DNA from 3 places in the Pseudomonas sp. SDO524_S393 genome. Region 1 is predicted to be linked to each of the others. Evidence: riboswitches for the same ligand, from Rfam matches in the RefSeq annotation. Region 1 holds a riboswitch; each other region holds the start of a gene.
What was found. Region 1 has a riboswitch for cobalamin ahead of ACW9IB_RS23865 (CbtB domain-containing protein). Riboswitches for the same ligand answer to the same signal wherever they lie in the genome.
Positions count from the first base shown of each region.

Region 2: it holds a riboswitch for cobalamin, as region 1 does, so the genes downstream of both, cobO (cob(I)yrinic acid a,c-diamide adenosyltransferase) here and ACW9IB_RS23865 (CbtB domain-containing protein) in region 1, are expected to answer to the same signal.
Region 3: it holds a riboswitch for cobalamin, as region 1 does, so the genes downstream of both, ACW9IB_RS23600 (ABC transporter substrate-binding protein) here and ACW9IB_RS23865 (CbtB domain-containing protein) in region 1, are expected to answer to the same signal.

Region 1 covers NZ_JBSVVZ010000066.1:28,552-33,872, forward strand. Annotated here, with positions in the region: gene cobM (precorrin-4 C(11)-methyltransferase) at 1-688, opposite strand, end outside; gene ACW9IB_RS23855 (cobalamin biosynthesis protein) at 758-1,150, opposite strand; gene ACW9IB_RS23860 (CbtA family protein) at 1,147-1,851, opposite strand; gene ACW9IB_RS23865 (CbtB domain-containing protein) at 1,863-2,051, opposite strand; cobalamin riboswitch at 2,149-2,351, opposite strand; gene ACW9IB_RS23870 (hypothetical protein) at 2,478-2,987, opposite strand; cobalamin riboswitch at 3,176-3,375, shown strand; gene cobW (cobalamin biosynthesis protein CobW) at 3,469-4,536, shown strand; gene cobN (cobaltochelatase subunit CobN) at 4,540-5,321, shown strand, end outside.
Region 2 covers NZ_JBSVVZ010000071.1:23,023-28,343, reverse strand. Annotated here, with positions in the region: gene hda (DnaA regulatory inactivator Hda) at 1-82, shown strand, start outside; gene ACW9IB_RS24700 (NlpC/P60 family protein) at 296-925, shown strand; gene ACW9IB_RS24695 (C40 family peptidase) at 1,070-1,609, shown strand; gene ACW9IB_RS24690 (PQQ-dependent sugar dehydrogenase) at 1,760-3,073, opposite strand; cobalamin riboswitch at 3,173-3,420, shown strand; gene cobO (cob(I)yrinic acid a,c-diamide adenosyltransferase) at 3,500-4,111, shown strand; gene ACW9IB_RS24680 (cobyrinate a,c-diamide synthase) at 4,108-5,321, shown strand, end outside.
Region 3 covers NZ_JBSVVZ010000065.1:5,751-11,071, reverse strand. Annotated here, with positions in the region: gene ACW9IB_RS23610 (ABC transporter ATP-binding protein) at 1-298, opposite strand, end outside; gene ACW9IB_RS23605 (FecCD family ABC transporter permease) at 295-1,299, opposite strand; gene ACW9IB_RS23600 (ABC transporter substrate-binding protein) at 1,296-2,306, opposite strand; cobalamin riboswitch at 2,424-2,618, opposite strand; gene ACW9IB_RS23595 (aldehyde dehydrogenase family protein) at 2,865-4,247, opposite strand; gene ptrR (putrescine utilization regulator PtrR) at 4,400-5,272, shown strand; gene ACW9IB_RS23585 (hypothetical protein) at 5,320-5,321, opposite strand, start outside.

The DNA of each region.
Region 1 (5,321 bases):
CACTGGCCAGCACCCGGCCCACCACAATCAGTGCCGTACGCCGAAAGCCCTTGGCGGCAACCTTCTCGGCAATATCCGCCAGTGTACCGACCACCCAATCCTGATCCGGCCATGTCGCCCGGTGCACCACGGCAATCGGGCAATCTGCGCCGTAATGCGGCAGCAACTCGGCGACGATTTTGTCCAGATGGTTGACCCCCAAGTGGATCGCCATGGTCGTGCCATGCTGTGCCAGGCTGTCGAACGCCTCACCGGCGGGCATGCTGGTTTTATCGGCATAACGGGTCAGGATCACGCTCTGGGCGATGTCCGGCAGGGTCAGTTCCGATTCCAGCAGCGCCGCACAGGCGGATACAGCCGTCACGCCAGGGATGATCTGGAACGGAATGCCAAGCTCGCGCAAATGACGGATCTGCTCGCCGATGGCGCCGTACAGGCTCGGGTCACCGGAATGCACTCGCGCTACGTCCTGGCCTTTTTCATGGGCTGCCTTGATCAGGTCGATGATCTGTTCCAGATGCAATTCGGCGCTGTTGACGACGGTTTCCGCCCGATGACCTTCCAGCACTGCTGCGGGCACCAGGGATCCGGCATAGAGGATCACCGGGCAGTTACGGATCAGCCGCTGGCCTTTGACAGTGATCAAATCCGGGTCGCCGGGGCCTGCGCCGATGAAGTAGACGGTCATGGAAAATCCTGTTGAAAAACGGGCGAGCATGAAAATTGCTCATGATCGGGGTGCGCAATTATCGGGATTTTAGCCGGCGCACGCCAATGCAAAGGTGGCCTGGGCGTTTTTTTTGCGGGTGATCAGCAGGCGGGCAGAAGTCCCCGAAAGGTGTTCGGCCAGGGCCAAGGCGGCGCTTTCGGCGATGCCGTAACAGCCGGTATGGGCGAATGCGACCTCGGATGTGTGACTCAGGCGGTCGGCAAAAACCGCCAGTTGTTCCGCGTTGAAACAGTGCAGCGGCAGTTTCAACGCCTTGGCCAAGGCCAGTATTCCCGGCTCGTCCTTTTTCAAATCGATGCTGGCCAGTGCGGTGATGCTGTTGCGATCAACGCCCCCCTCCGCGAGGGCGTTGTCAAACAGCTCCAGCAGGGCATGAACATCACAGCCCCGCTGGCACCCCAGGCCAACCGCCAGAATCATGCGGCGTATTGATCGTCACGGTTGCGACGGAACAGCCACGCGCTGATCAGGCCCAAGGCCAGCCAGAAGGCGACGTTGGTCAACTGCGAGGCGATCTTGAACTGCGCTTCCAGGGCTTCCGGGGCCAGCATCGAGTGGACTTCCGGTTGCGGGGCTCCGATCACATGCGGCACTGCGAGGATCGCCACGCCCAGTACTTTCAGCAGCCAGTTGCGGCCAAACACGATCAGCGCGATACCGGCGGCGGTGGAGGCGGCGGTGCCGATCCACCAGACCTGACGCTGCGCCAGATCGGCCGCAGCAGTGCCCGGCAGTTCAGGCGGCAGGCCCATGGTGGGCGCCAGCACGAAGGTGGCGTAACCGGCCAGGCCCCACAGCAAGCCTTGTGCGGCGCGGGTCGGTGCGCGCAGGGTGTAGAGGCCGGCAAGCATCAGCGCAAAACCGACGGCGACCACCAGGTTGCCACCGGTGGTGGAGAGCACGCGCTGCCAACCATCTTCCGGCTCCCAGGCCTCGGCATCATGGCTGTGGGCGGCGGCGCCTTCGGCATGCTCATGGGCCACTTCGGTGGCGGCGGGGGCGTTTTCGTAGGTTTCCGCCTGCAGAATCAGTGGGGCGACCCAGAAGCTTTGCAAAAGGGTCAGCAGCAGGGCGGCCAGCAGGCCGGTGAAGCCTGCGGTTTGGGCAATACGCTTGATCATGTCGGCAGGTCTCAGTGGCACGGGAACGCGGCGCTGTGGCGAGTATCGTGAGCAGCGTTGTGTACCGCTTCGATATGGGAGAAACCGGCGAAATACACCAGGCACGCGCCGAGGATCGACGCACCGATGGCGGCGGTCAGGCGTTGGCCGAGAGTGGTGGTGTTGCCTGTGGCGTGCGAAGTGCTGCTGATGATCGACATGGCGCGTCCCTTCAGGGTTTCAGGGTGATACGAGCGCATGAAAACCCCGCGAGCCAGGCACGCAGGGTTCTGAACAGCGCCCGCCCACCGCGGGTTTGTTATCTGATTTTTTCGGGCCGGTCTCCGGGCTTGCGAGGGGCTGTTCGCCTTTGAAAGTGTCGCCTTCCCATGCGTATGCACAGTGGATCTGACGCTTCGCTCGCTTACCGTTGCGGGGGCAGCACCGGACTTGCCATAGGGGTATGGCGTACCGGTTTCCCGTTTCACCCTTTGCAGGGCACCCGAAACAAGACGTGTAGGAGAGCATGGGAGGGTGATGTGCGTCAAACATCTTGGACGGCTGTAATGTTCAAGGTGTTTGACGGATAGAGTTGACCTCAAGGATTACGAGCGATCAATGTTGCTTTTTTGCGGATCAGACCAGCTTTAAAAGCGAGTCTGACCTAACTTGACTCTGCGCTTAGTGGAGGCGTGGCGGATCAAGTAGTCAAGGTTGGCATGATCAAACCTCTCGTCTTGTAATCCTCTTCCGCCAGGTGTCCAGCCCACTCCGATATCCAGTTGGTTAAGAAGCCGGGGGCGTTTGAGGATCTCCTCGGCAATGGCTGAGGCTTCTGGAGAGAAGGTTCTCGTGGTTGGCACCTGACCGGCGGCCTCTTTTAATTCATTGAAGTTTACGTATTCATCGCCCCGCCCGGTTGCATATTCATCGAAGTGTTTCTTCACCTCTTGTAGCAACTGTCGGTCACTGTAGGACCAGACCGGGGGCTTTTGCTCTGTTGTACTTCTCTTTGCCCGAGTTTCGAGGGGGCTCGTGTATGCAGCATGCTGGACCTGAATACTGTCCCGCGGGGCATCAGCTTCTTTCTCGCCTTTGTAGCTCGGCGAGTTAGGTGGCAGGTTGAAGTGGAGCGGGGGAAGTGCCGAAAGTTTCATGTTTGATCCTTTATTGCGTTGGTATGTCTGATGCGCATTGAGTGCTTATGAGCCAGATCTGTGTGGTGCAAGCGTCGAAGTTGTTCCTGGCTGGCTATCAGCAATTGATGCGAGTTGTAAGTTTCATTCGACTGCCGCGGTATGGCGCGAACCTCATGTGTTGGCATTGACCCGCTCTGTGGCACTGCGTAGCCTTGCACCCTTGAGGTTCTCCAGCCCAGGCCGGAGCTAAGAAGGGAACGCGGTCCAAGCCGCGGCTGCCCCCGCAACTGTGAAGGGTTCAACTGACTGCCACGCCACTGCCAAAACGGCGGGAAGGCGCAGCCAGCGCCGGTCGCAAGACCCGCACGCCCCAAGCCAGGAGACCTGCCTCGCAACCGATTTTCTACTTCAACCGGGCGGGGTGATCCGGTGACGAAATCCGCTGCTGCGCGCCGTCGCAGGGCCTATCGTCCCGTATGCCCGCCCCAAAGGGCATCCGATGAAAACACTGGCCAAACTCCCCGTCACCATCGTTACCGGCTTCCTCGGCTCGGGCAAAACCACCTTGCTGCGCCATATGCTCGACAATGCCCAGGGCCGTCGCATCGCCGTGATCGTCAACGAGTTCGGCGAGCTGGGCATCGACGGTGAAATCCTCAAGCAGTGCTCCATCGGTTGCACCGAAGAAGAGGCCGTTGGCCGGGTGTTCGAACTGGCCAACGGTTGCCTGTGCTGCACCGTGCAGGAAGAGTTTTTCCCGGTGATGCGCGAGCTGGTAGCCCGTCGTGGCGACCTTGACCACATCCTCATCGAAACCTCGGGCCTGGCCCTGCCAAAACCTTTGGTACAAGCCTTCCAGTGGCCGGAAATCCGCAGCGCCTGCACCGTCGACGCGGTGATCACCGTGGTCGACAGCCCGGCCGTGGCCGCGGGCACCTTCGCCGCTTTCCCGGACCAAGTCGATGCTCAGCGCAAACTGGACCCGAACCTGGACCACGAATCGCCGCTGCACGAGCTGTTTGCCGACCAACTGGCCAGCGCCGACCTGGTGATCCTCAACAAGACCGACCTGATCAACCCGGAAGACCTGGCCCGGGTACGCCTGGAAGTCGCCGAAGAACTGCCGCCAGCGGTGAAGATCGTCGAAGCCAGCAGCGGTCGTCTGCCGCTGGACGTACTGATCGGCCTGGGCGCCGGCTCCGAAGAGCACATCGATGGTCGTCACAGCCATCACGATCATCACCACGAAGGTGAAGACGACCATGACCACGATCACGACGCGTTCGACTCCATTTCCATCGACCTGCCGCAAGCCGACGAAGCGTTGCTGCTCGACGCCCTGACCCAATTGGTGGTGCAACACGGCATCCTGCGCATCAAGGGCTTCGCGGCCATCCCGAACAAGCCGATGCGCCTGTTGATCCAGGGGGTGGGCACGCGTTTCGACAAGCATTTCGACCGTGCCTGGGGCGCCGATGAAGCCCGCACGACGCGCCTGGTACTGATCGGTCAGGAACTGGATCCGGCGGGCCTCGAAGCGCAACTGCGCGCTGCCCTCAGCGTCTGACCCATGCACCTGCTCAGGACCCAGCCCGGTGGTTTCGTCTCGGACGACAATATTGCCGACCTTGGACAAACCCCCGCCGAACTGGTGATCCTGTGCAGTGGCGACTCCAGCCTGGCGCTGCTGGCCGAAGCGGCCCAGCAGTTGCCCGACGATTACCCCAGCCTGCGTCTGGCCAACCCGATGCAGGTGCAGAACCATGCCTCGGTCGACCTGTATGTCGACGAAGTGCTGCGCCACGCCAAAGTCATCCTGATTTCGCTGCATGGCGGCATCGGTTATTGGCGCTACGGCATTGAGCGCCTGGTGGAGTTGGCTGAACGCGGGGTGCAGCTGATTCTGGTCCCGGGAGACGATCGCCCGGACCCGGAACTCAGCAGCCTGAGCACCGTAGGTGAGCAAGCACGCGACCGTCTGTGGCACTTCCTGCGCCAGGGCGGCTTGGGTAATGCGCTGGATTTCTATCGCTGCCTGGCCAGCGGTTACCTGGGCCGCGACTATGCCTGGTCCGAGCCGCAAACCCTGCCACGCACAGCGATTTACCATCCACATCACGCCCATCCGCGCCTGAACGACTGGCAGGCGGACTGGCGCGCAGAGTGGCCGGTGGCGGCGGTGCTGTTCTACCGCTCCCATTTGCAGGCCGCCAACACCGGATTCATCGATGTGTTCTGCCAGCGCTTGCAGGCGGCGCGGCTCAACCCGTTGCCGATCGCAGTGGCCAGCCTGAAGGAGCCCGGCTGTCTGACGGTGGTCGAGGACTTGCTGGATGACGCGCAGGTTGCGGT
Region 2 (5,321 bases), on a different contig from region 1:
GCTCGAGCAGCTCGATCAAGCCTCCTTGCAGGCTCAGCGCAAGCTGACAATTCCGTTCCTCAAGGAAACCCTCGGCTGGTAGCCAACCCTTTTGAAATGGGGCTTTCGGCAAATTACAGGCGCCAGAAAACCTGCGTTTTAGCCAGTTTTGGCACGCAAAAGGCAGGTATAGGGTGTTAAGGGCTTAGATGTCATAGTCCGAACAAGAAGTCACATAGATCGCGATTGAATTTGCAAATCGATCTGATAGAGGGCATAGTCTCGTCTTCTTTACATATCAGCCACGGTCGTGCCCATGCTAAATCGCTTCGCACCCCTCGTGCCTCTCGCACTCGTTACCCTGTTGTTTGGTTGCGCATCCCACCCTCAACAGGTGGCAGAACAGCAAAAACCACAGGTTCAAAATCAGGCAAAGTTCGTTCCTGCACAGTCTGCTTCCGTTTATGAAGAGGAAGTGGCAACCGAGGAAGAACTGACCAACTTCGCCAGCAACAAGCCTTACCAGTTGCCTGTGCTGGCCGACAGCATTCTTGAGCGCGGCATGTCCTTGATCGGTACCAAGTACCGTTTCGGCGGTACCTCTGAAGCCGGGTTCGATTGCAGCGGCTTCATCGGTTACCTGTTTCGTGAAGAGGCCGGCATGAATCTGCCGCGCTCCACTCGCGAAATGATCAACGTTAAAGCACCGTTGGTCGCGCGCAACAACCTAAAGCCTGGCGATCTGCTTTTCTTCAGTACCAGTGGCCGTGGCCGTGTCAGCCATGCCGGTATCTACTTGGGCGATAACCAGTTTATCCACTCCAGCAGTCGTCGCAGTGGCGGTGTTCGAGTCGATAGTCTGGGCGACAGCTACTGGAGCAAGACCTTCATCGAAGCCAAGCGCGCACTCGCCATGGCCCCGACCACGGTCACCGCCAGCAAGTAAACTTAAAGTGATACTTGAAGTTTGACGTGTAAGCGCTAGAATCCCTGGATATTGTTGTAATCCGTTCGCGCGAGCTTTGCTTGCGCGTTCTGGTTTTCAGCGTTCGGCAGCGAAAGCCGCATCCAGACCAGGATTGTTCTGCCCATGTCGACCTCGGCCCGCCTGATCCTCATTCTCTGCGCCGCGCTGCTAAGCGCCTGCGCACACCGTCCACCGCCGCCCGCTCCTGTAGCGGTCAAACCCAAGCCGGTGTTCAACTATTCCACGCAAAATTTCTCGCCGGCTGCCGAAGACGTGCTCTTCCGTGCGTTGGGTCTGGTCGGCACGCCTTACCGTTGGGGCGGCAATACGCCGGACTCCGGTTTTGATTGCAGTGGCCTGATCGGCTTTGTCTACCGCGATGCCGCTGGTATTTCCCTGCCGCGCACCACCCGCGAGCTGATCGTGATGCGTGCCCAGGATGTGAGTGAAGAGAATCTGCAAACCGGTGACCTGCTGTTCTTTGCCACCGGTGGTGGTTCCCAGGTCAGTCATGCGGGGATCTATGTCGGAGAGGGCCGCTTTGTGCATGCGCCGCAAACCGGCGGTACGGTGAAGCTGGACACCCTGGACAAGGCCTACTGGCAGAATGCGTACCTGAGCGCCAAGCGCGTGCTGCCGGGGAATCTGGCGCGCAATCCTTAGGGCCCTTTAAAGCTCTGAAGGTGGGGGCGGGCTTGTGTGGGAGCTGGCTTGCTTGCGATGGCATCACCGCGATGCGACCGACACACCGCAGCGCCTGCATCGCGGGCAAGCCCGGCTCCCACATTGGTTTGGTGGTGTTCGTCAAACCGGTTATTTGGCCGACGATACCCGCCACACCTTATTCCCCACATCGTCCGCCACCAGCAAGCCCCCCTGCTGATCAATCACCACGCCCACTGGCCGGCCCATGGCTTTCTCATCACTGTTGAGGAACCCGGTCAGCACATCCACGGGCTGGCCTTTCGGCTGCCCGCCTTCGAACGGCACGAAGATCACCTTGTAGCCGCTGTGCGGCTTGCGGTTCCACGAACCGTGCTGGCCAATGAAGGCCCCGTTGCTGAACTGCGCCGGGAGCTTGCTGCCCTCGGCAAAGGTCAGTCCCAGGGACGCCGTGTGGGGGCCTACCGCATAGTCCGGCGCAATCGCCTTGGCGACCAATTCCGGGTTCTGCGGCGTGACGCGCACATCCACATGCTGCCCGTAGTAGCTGAACGGCCAGCCATAGAATCCGCCATCCTTGACCGAGGTGATGTAGTCCGGCACCAGGTCGCTGCCAATCTCATCGCGCTCGTTCACCGCGGTCCATAGCTTGCCGCTTTGCGGTTCCCAGGCCATGCCGTTGGGGTTGCGCAGGCCGGAGGCGAAGATGCGGTGCTGGCCGCTGGCACGGTCCACTTCCCAGATCGCCGCCCGACCTTGTTCGGCCTCCAGACCGTTTTCGCCGACATTACTGTTGGAGCCCACACTCACATACAGCTTGCTGCCGTCTTTGCTCGCCACCACGTTTTTGGTCCAGTGGTGATTAAGGGTGCCGCCGGGCAGGTCGACGACCTTGGTGCCGGCCTCCTTGATCGAGGTTTCCCCCGGTTGATAAGGGAAACGCAGCAACTGGTCCGAGTCGGCCACGTACAGGTCGTTGCCCACCAGGGTCATGCCGAACGGAGAATTGAGGTTTGCCAGGAACACCGTGCGGGTTTCGGCGATGCCGTCGTGGTCGGCATCGCGCAGCAGTGTGATGCGATTCGGGCTTGGCACTCCGGCGCCGGCACTGCCCATGACCTTCTCCATCACCCAGCCGCGAATACCGGTGGCGTCATCCGGCTTGGGCGGCGCATTGGTTTCCGCCACCAGCACATCGCCATTGGGCAGTACGTACAGCCAGCGCGGATGATCCAGGCCCTCGGCAAACGCGCCGACCTGAGTACCGGCGGCGGCTACCGGCTTCGCGCCGGCGGGCCAGCCCACGGCGGGAGCGATGTTGACGGTGGGGATCAATGTCTTGTTCGGCTCCGGTAACGTGGGCGAAGGCCCCGTGCCATCGGAAACCTGCAAGGTAGAGCTTTCGCCACAGGCAGCGAGGCTGCCGGCGAGCATGATCAGTAGCGCGAGTCTTGTTTTATGCATGGTGTTCTCCTGGATGCCTGTAGGAGTAGAGGTGCACGGCGGTCCGATGGTTCAAGCGCAGGGCCGGCTTTAATTGACGCTCCACCCCCAACCCACTAACCTTCGCGGCTTGTTTCAGGTGCTCTGTGGCCCATGTGTCGACAGAGTGAAACAGGGAAGCCGGTGAGCGAGCGCATGTGACCACCATGCTGCCGCGAATCCGGCGCTGCCCCCGCAACGGTAAATGAGTCAAGACGGTGCCTTTAGCCACTGTATCGCGTGCGATATGGGAAGGCGCGCCGTCGGCCTGCCTGCTCCGGCAAGCGCCACTCATGAGCCCGGAGACCGGCCTGAAGCATTCAACAGCATCACGGTGGGCGATGCTTGGCTGTCTGCTGTTCCTTTTTCCTGCCCGCCGTTTTTGTCCAGCCCCAACGGAGAGCTGCCATGACTGATTCCCCCGACCGCGACGAGCGCCACCTGGCGCGCATGCTGCGTAAAAAAGCCGTGATCGACGAGCGCATCGCCAATTCCCCGAACGAGTGCGGTTTGCTGCTGGTGTTGACCGGCAATGGCAAAGGCAAGAGCAGTTCGGCATTCGGCATGCTGGCCCGCGCCATGGGCCACGGCATGCAGTGCGGTGTGGTGCAGTTCATCAAGGGGCGTAACAGCACGGGCGAAGAGCTGTTCTTCCGGCGCTTTCCGGAGCAGGTGCGTTTCCATGTGATGGGCGAAGGCTTTACCTGGGAGACCCAGGACCGCCAGCGCGACATCGCCGCCGCCGAAGCCGCCTGGGCGGTGTCCCGCGAGCTGCTGCAAGATCCTTCCATTGGCCTGGTGGTGCTGGACGAGCTGAACATCGCCCTCAAGCACGGTTATCTCGATCTCGATCAGGTGCTCAGCGACCTGCAAGCCCGCCCGCCCATGCAGCACGTGGTGGTGACGGGTCGTGGTGCCAAGCCCGAATTGATCGAGATGGGCGACACCGTCACAGAAATGGGCATGCTCAAGCACGCGTTCCAGGCCGGTATCAAGGCACAGAAGGGCGTCGAACTTTGAATCAAACCCGTCATTGCCCGGCCGTCCTGATCGCCGCACCGGCGTCCGGCCAGGGCAAAACCACCGTCACCGCCGCGCTGGCCCGTTTGCACCGCAACCTGGGGCGCAAGGTGCGTGTGTTCAAATGCGGCCCGGACTTCCTCGACCCGATGATCCACGAGCGCGCCAGCGGTGCGCCGGTGTATCAATTGGACATGTGGATGGTGGGCGAGCAGGAAAGTCGTCGCCTGTTGTGGGAAGCGGCCGGGGAGGCCGACCTGATCCTGATCGAAGGCGTGATGGGCCTGTTCGACGGCACGCCATCCAGCGCCGACCTTGCGCGGCACTTCGGCGTGCCGGTGCTCGGCGTGATCGACGGCACGGCCATGGCCCAGACCTTCGGCGCATTGGCCCTGGGCCTGGCGCGCTACCAGCCGGACTTGCCGTTCGCCGGTGTGTTGGCCAACCGCGTCGGTACCCTGCGCCATGCGCAGTTGCTCGAAGGCAGCCTCACCGAAGGCCTGCGTTGGTATGGCGCGCTGTCCCGCGAGACCGGTATCGAATTGCCCAGTCGCCACTTGGGCCTGGTGCAAGCCAGCGAATTGAATGACCTGGACCTGCGCCTGGACGCCGCCGCCGAGGCGCTGGGCAGCAGTTGCGAAGTCGCGTTGCCGCCGCCGGTGGCCTTTGCCGCGCCGTCTGTGACCGAGATCGAGCCTTTGCTGGACGGTGTGCGTATCGCCGTGGCGCGCGACGAAGCCTTTGCTTTCACTTACGGCGCCAGCCTCGACCTGTTGCGGGCGATGGGCGCCGAGTTGCGCTTTTTCTCGCCGATCCATGATCGCCAATTGCCTGATGCCGACAGCCTCTATCTGCCGGGCGGTTACCCGGAGCTGCATCACCAGGCGCTGTCGGAAAATACGCCGATGCTCGACGCCATCCGCGCCCATCATGCCGCCGGCAAACCCTTGCTCGCCGAATGTGGCGGCATGCTCTACCTGCTGGACTCGCTGACCGATGTCGACGGCAATCATGTCGAACTGGTCGGCCTGTTGCAGGGTGATGCGGTGATGCAGAAGAAACTCGCGGCCCTGGCGCTGCAAAATGTCGAATTGCCCGAAGGCACGTTGCGCGGCCACACCTATCACCATTCCCTGACCACCACCGAGTGGCAGCCCATTGCCCGCGGCCTGAGCCCCAATGGCGGGCGCGGTGCCGAAGCGGTCTATCG
Region 3 (5,321 bases), on a different contig from region 1:
GGGCCACGGCGTCGAACACGCGGATGGCGTCGTCGGTGTCGGCCTGTTGCTCGACTACGGCCAGTTGTTGGGCGATGGCACGACGGGACAAATCTCCGAGGCGCTGACCGCCCAGCAAGACTTCGCCGGATGCCGGCGTACGCAGCCCGGCGAGCAGTTTGAGCAGGGTGGATTTGCCGGAGCCGTTCGGCCCGACGATGCCCAGGGTTTCACCCGTCCGGACCTCCAGCTGGATATCGCGCAGCAGCTCGGCCTCGCGTACTTTGAAACCCAGGCCACGGCAGCTCAGTACATTCATCGGGCATTTCTCCGGCCGATCAGGATCAGCGCAAACACCGGCGCGCCGACCAGTGCCGTCACTACGCCGACGGGAATCACCTGGCCCTTGATCAAGGTGCGCGACAGCACATCCGCTGCAATCAGAAACAACGCACCGCCAAGCGCACTGGCCGGCAGCAGGCGTGAATGCCCGGTGCCGAGCAACAGGCGCGCGGCGTGTGGAATCACCAGACCGACGAAGCCGATGGAGCCGACAATCGACACCATCACTGCCGTCACCAGCGCCGCACAACCCACCAGCACAAACTGCACACGGCGCACCGGAATGCCGAGGGATGCCGCCGAGTCGCTGCCGAAGGTGAACGCGTCCAGCGCGCGACGGTGCCACAGGCACACCGCCAACCCTGCAATCGCCACCGGCACCGCCAGCCATACCGAGGGCCAGCGTACCCCGCTGAGGTTGCCCAGCAGCCAGAACAGAATGCCCCGGGCTTGTTCGGAACTGGCGGATTTGGTGATCAGGAACGCGGTGAGCGCGTTGAACAATTGCGAGCCGGCGATGCCCGCGAGGATGATCTGGCCGGTGCCGCTGGCCGAACCGCTGGCGCGCGCCAGCAGGATCACCAGCGCAAACGCCGCCATGGCACCGACAAATGCACCCGCCGACAACGACACCAGCCCGCCGCCCACGCCAATCAAGGCCACCAGCACCGCACCGGTGGATGCGCCGGCGCTGATGCCCAGCAGGTACGGGTCGGCCAACGGATTGCGCAGCAGCGATTGCAAAATCACCCCGCAGGTCGCCAGCCCGGCACCGCACGCGGCGGCGACCAGGGCACGGGTCAGGCGGTAGTTCCACACCACGCCCTCGTCGATGGGGTCGAGGACGTAGCCGGCGGCCCACAGTTTATTGGCCAGTACCTGAAACACGACGTCGGGCGAAATGGCGGTTTCGCCGATGGCCACGCCAGCCAGTACCGCGGCCAGCAGCAGGGCCAGGGCGAGTAGGGTGCGCATCATTTGGGCAAGTCGTAGCCGTCGATGGCCGTGGCCAGTTGTTCCAGCCCGTCGAACATGCGAATGCTGGCCTGCAGCGCCAGGGCATCGAGGATGATGATGCGGTTGTTTTTCACCGCGTCCATGTTGCGCGTGACCGGGTCGCTGCGCAGGAAGGCGAGTTTCTTTTCATGGTCGTCGGCGGGGTAGCGGCGGCGGTCCATGCGGGCGATCACGAGGAAGGTGGGGTTGGCCTTGGCGAGGGTTTCCCAGCCGACGGCGGGCCACTCTTCATCGGACTGCACCACGTTATGCAGACCGAGGGTCTGCAGCATGAATTGCGGAATGCCTTTGTGTCCGGCCACGTACGGGTCGCTGGCCATTTCCGAGCTGGAGAACCATACCAGCGCGCTGGCCTGCTTGAGGCCCTTGCTCTGCGCGGTGGCCACCGACTTGGCCAGGCGCGCCTTGAGCTCGTCGTTCAGTTGCTGGCCGCGATCCTGCACGTCGAAAATCTGCGCGAGCTGGCTGATGCTTTTATAGATAGTCTCGATGCGGAACGGCTCCAGGCGCGTGCCATCGGCGCCCACCAGGTTGTCCTTGCCTTCGCAGTCGGAGGGCAGCAGGTAGGTGGGGATCTTCAGCTCGTGGAATTGCTCGCGGGTACCGACCACGCCTTGCGGGCCTACCACCCATTCCAGTTCGGCGGCCACCAGTTGTGGGCGCTTGGCGATCACGGCTTCGAAGCTCGGTTCGTTGTTGGCCAGGCGCTCGATGCTGTCGTTCTGTGCCTTGAACTGCGGCAGCACATTGTTGAACCACAGCGAAGTGCCGACCACTTTATCGCCCACGCCCAGGGCGTAGAGCATTTCGGTGGCAGCCTGGCCGATGGTCACGCTGCGCGCGGGGGCCTGCTGGAAGGTGACGCGTGCGCCGCAGTTTTCCACGGTCAACGGGTACTGGGTGGGCGCGGCCTGGGCCAGGGCGCAGAAGCCGAGGCCGGTGAACAGGGCGGTGACACGTGGCAGCATGGGGGCAATCTCCGTTTGAACCGTACAGTGAGCTGGGGAGGTACGGTAATGGAAATACAGCCATGGACCGCCTGAAGGGCAGGGCAAGGATGTCCTTCCCGGACACCCCGCCGGTTAGTGATCGAGCTTGGGCCGGCAGGTCTCCTGACTCGTGCGTCATCACCACGCTTCGGCCTTCCCGGACAAGGTCCAGTGGCGCTCGGGAGCAGGCTCGGCAGCTACAGTTGCGGGGGCAGTTCCGATTGACGCGGGCGGGCCGCGCTTCGGATTCCCTATTAGTCCCGTTTGGGAACCGGCGCGGTATGGTAGTCGATTGGGCAGGCGATGGGGAGTTTGGGGCGCAGAGAGCTTTTTGTGGTGAGCGGGCTTGTCGAATCGTCGCACCGCCCGCGCTGGGGCGCGAAGCGGCCCCAAAACCAGACAACTGAGTTCTGTCTGGAAGAACGCGGCGACTGGATTAGGGCGGCTGCGCCACCCAGCGCGGGACAAGCCCGCTCACTACAAGAACTTGGCCGCCCTTTGGTTCCTTAACTGACTGGCATTGGGGACAATGCCGGGTTATTTGCGATCCAGCCACACCGTCTGGGCGTTGCAGAACTCCCGCACGCCGAAGTGCGACAGCTCGCGGCCAAACCCGCTTTTCTTGATGCCGCCAAACGCCACCCGAGGGTCGGAGACGCTGAAGGCGTTGACGAAGATCCCGCCGGTTTCCAGCTGGTTGGCGATATGCCGGGCTTTGGCCGCATCGGTGGTGAAGATGCTGGCGGTCAGGCCGAATTCGCTGTCGTTGGCCAGGGCCACGGCGTGGTCGGCGTCGCGGGCGGTGATGATCGACGCCACCGGGCCGAACAGTTCCTGCTTGAACGAGGTCATCTGGTCGGTGACGTTGGCCAGCACCGTCGGCTCATAGTAGTTGCCGGCGCCGGGCACCTTGTTGCCGCCCAGCAGCAGGGTCGCGCCTTCCTCCAGAGTGGCCTGGACCTGGTCATGCAACTCGTCGCGCAGGTCGAAGCGGGCCATCGGGCCGATATAGGTGGTGGCCGAGGTCGGATCACCCATCACCAGTGCGCGGCTGGCTTCGAGGAACTTGGCGGTGAAGGCTTCGGCCACACCGGCTTCGATGATCAGGCGCTTGGCGGCGGCGCAGACCTGGCCGCTGTTCTGGAAGCGACCGATCAGCGCGGCCTGGACGGCGGCGTCGAGGTCGGCGTCGTTGAGCACGATGAACGGGTCGGAGCCGCCCAGTTCCAACACGCATTTTTTCAGCGCGGCACCGGCCTGGGAACCAATGGCGAAACCGGCGCGCACGCTGCCGGTGAGGGTCACGGCGGCGATGCGTGGGTCGGCGATGGCCTTGGACACGCCGTCGTTGGCCACATTGATCACTTCGAACAGACCTTGCGCGAAGCCGGCTTTGCGGAACGCTTGCTGGATCAGGTAAGCGCTGCCCATCACATTCGGGGCGTGTTTGAGTACGTAGGTGTTGCCGGCGAGCATGGTGGGCACGGCGCCGCGCAGCACCTGCCAGACCGGGAAGTTCCACGGCATCACGGCGAGGACAGGGCCCAGCGGGCGGTATTCGATCTGGGCGCTGCCGTTGTCCACCAGGGTTGGTTCCGGTGCGAGCATGGCCGGACCGTGGGCGGCGTACCATTCGCTGAGCCCGGCACATTTTTCGATTTCGGCACGGGCCTGGGCGATGGGTTTGCCCATTTCCAGGGTGATCATTTGCGCCATTTCTTCGGCTTGCTCGCGCAGCGCGGCGGCCAGGGCCAGCAACAGTTCGGCACGCTGACTGACCGGCTGGCGACGCCATGTGCGGAAGGCGCTGGTGGCGCGGTCAAGAGCGGCGTCCAGTTGCGCTGCGGTTTCATAGGGGTAGCTGCCGACGGTTTCGCCGTTGGCGGGGTTGATCGAGAGAGCGTGGGTGGTCGCGTTCATGGCACCGTCCTGCTGAATGAGTAAGTGGGGCTCAGCCTACGGTGCTGGTTCTTTTCTGGAAACTGAATAATATTAAGCAATACATTCTCAAAGTGAGAATGAAGGTTCCCGCGAAGAGCGCGGGAGTGATCACTTCACGATGGGAGAAGGCCGTGGACCTGGTGCAACTGGAAATCTTCAAGGCCGTCGCCGAGCAAGGCAGCATCAGTGCCGCCGCGCAATTGATTCATCGCGTGCCGTCGAATCTGACCACGCGCATCAAGCAACTGGAAGAAGACCTGGGCGTGGCGTTGTTTATCCGCGAGAAAAGCCGCTTGCGCCTGTCCCCGGCGGGGTGGAATTTCCTTGGCTACGCGCGGCGCATTCTCGACCTGGTGCAGGAAGCGCGTGCGACGGTCGCCGGGGAAGAGCCCCAGGGGGCGTTTTCCCTCGGCTCGCTGGAAAGCACGGCAGCAGTGCGCATTCCGGGTTTGCTGGCGGCGTATAACCAGAAACACGCCAAGGTCGAGCTGGACCTGAGCACCGGACCGTCGGGCACCATGATCGAAGGCGTGCTCTCGGGGCGCCTGGCAGCGGCGTTCGTCGATGGGCCGGTGCTGCACGCCACGCTGGAAGGGGTGGCAGTGTTCGAGGAGGAGATGGTGGTGATCGCGCCGCTGCATCACACGCCGATCACCCGGGGGCAGGATGTGGCGGGGGAGAGCATCTATACCTTTCGTTCGAACTGCTCGTACCGGCACCACTTCGAGCGCTGGTTTTCCCAGGATGGCGCGGTGCCGGGCAAGATCTTCGAGATGGAGTCGTACCACGGCATGCTCGCCTGTGTCAGTGCCGGGGCCGGCCTGGCGCTGATGCCGCGCAGCATGCTGGAAAGCATGCCGGGGTTCACGGCCGTCAGTGTGTGGCCGTTGAGCGACAGTTTCCGCATCCTCCATACCTGGTTGATCTGGCGGCGGGGTACGGTGTCGCAGAGTTTGAACAGTTTTGTGAAGTTGTTGGAGGAGCGCGGGTTAGTAACTGCCTAGATCCAATGTGGGAGCGAGCAAGCCCACTCCCACAGTTTTGATCTTCATC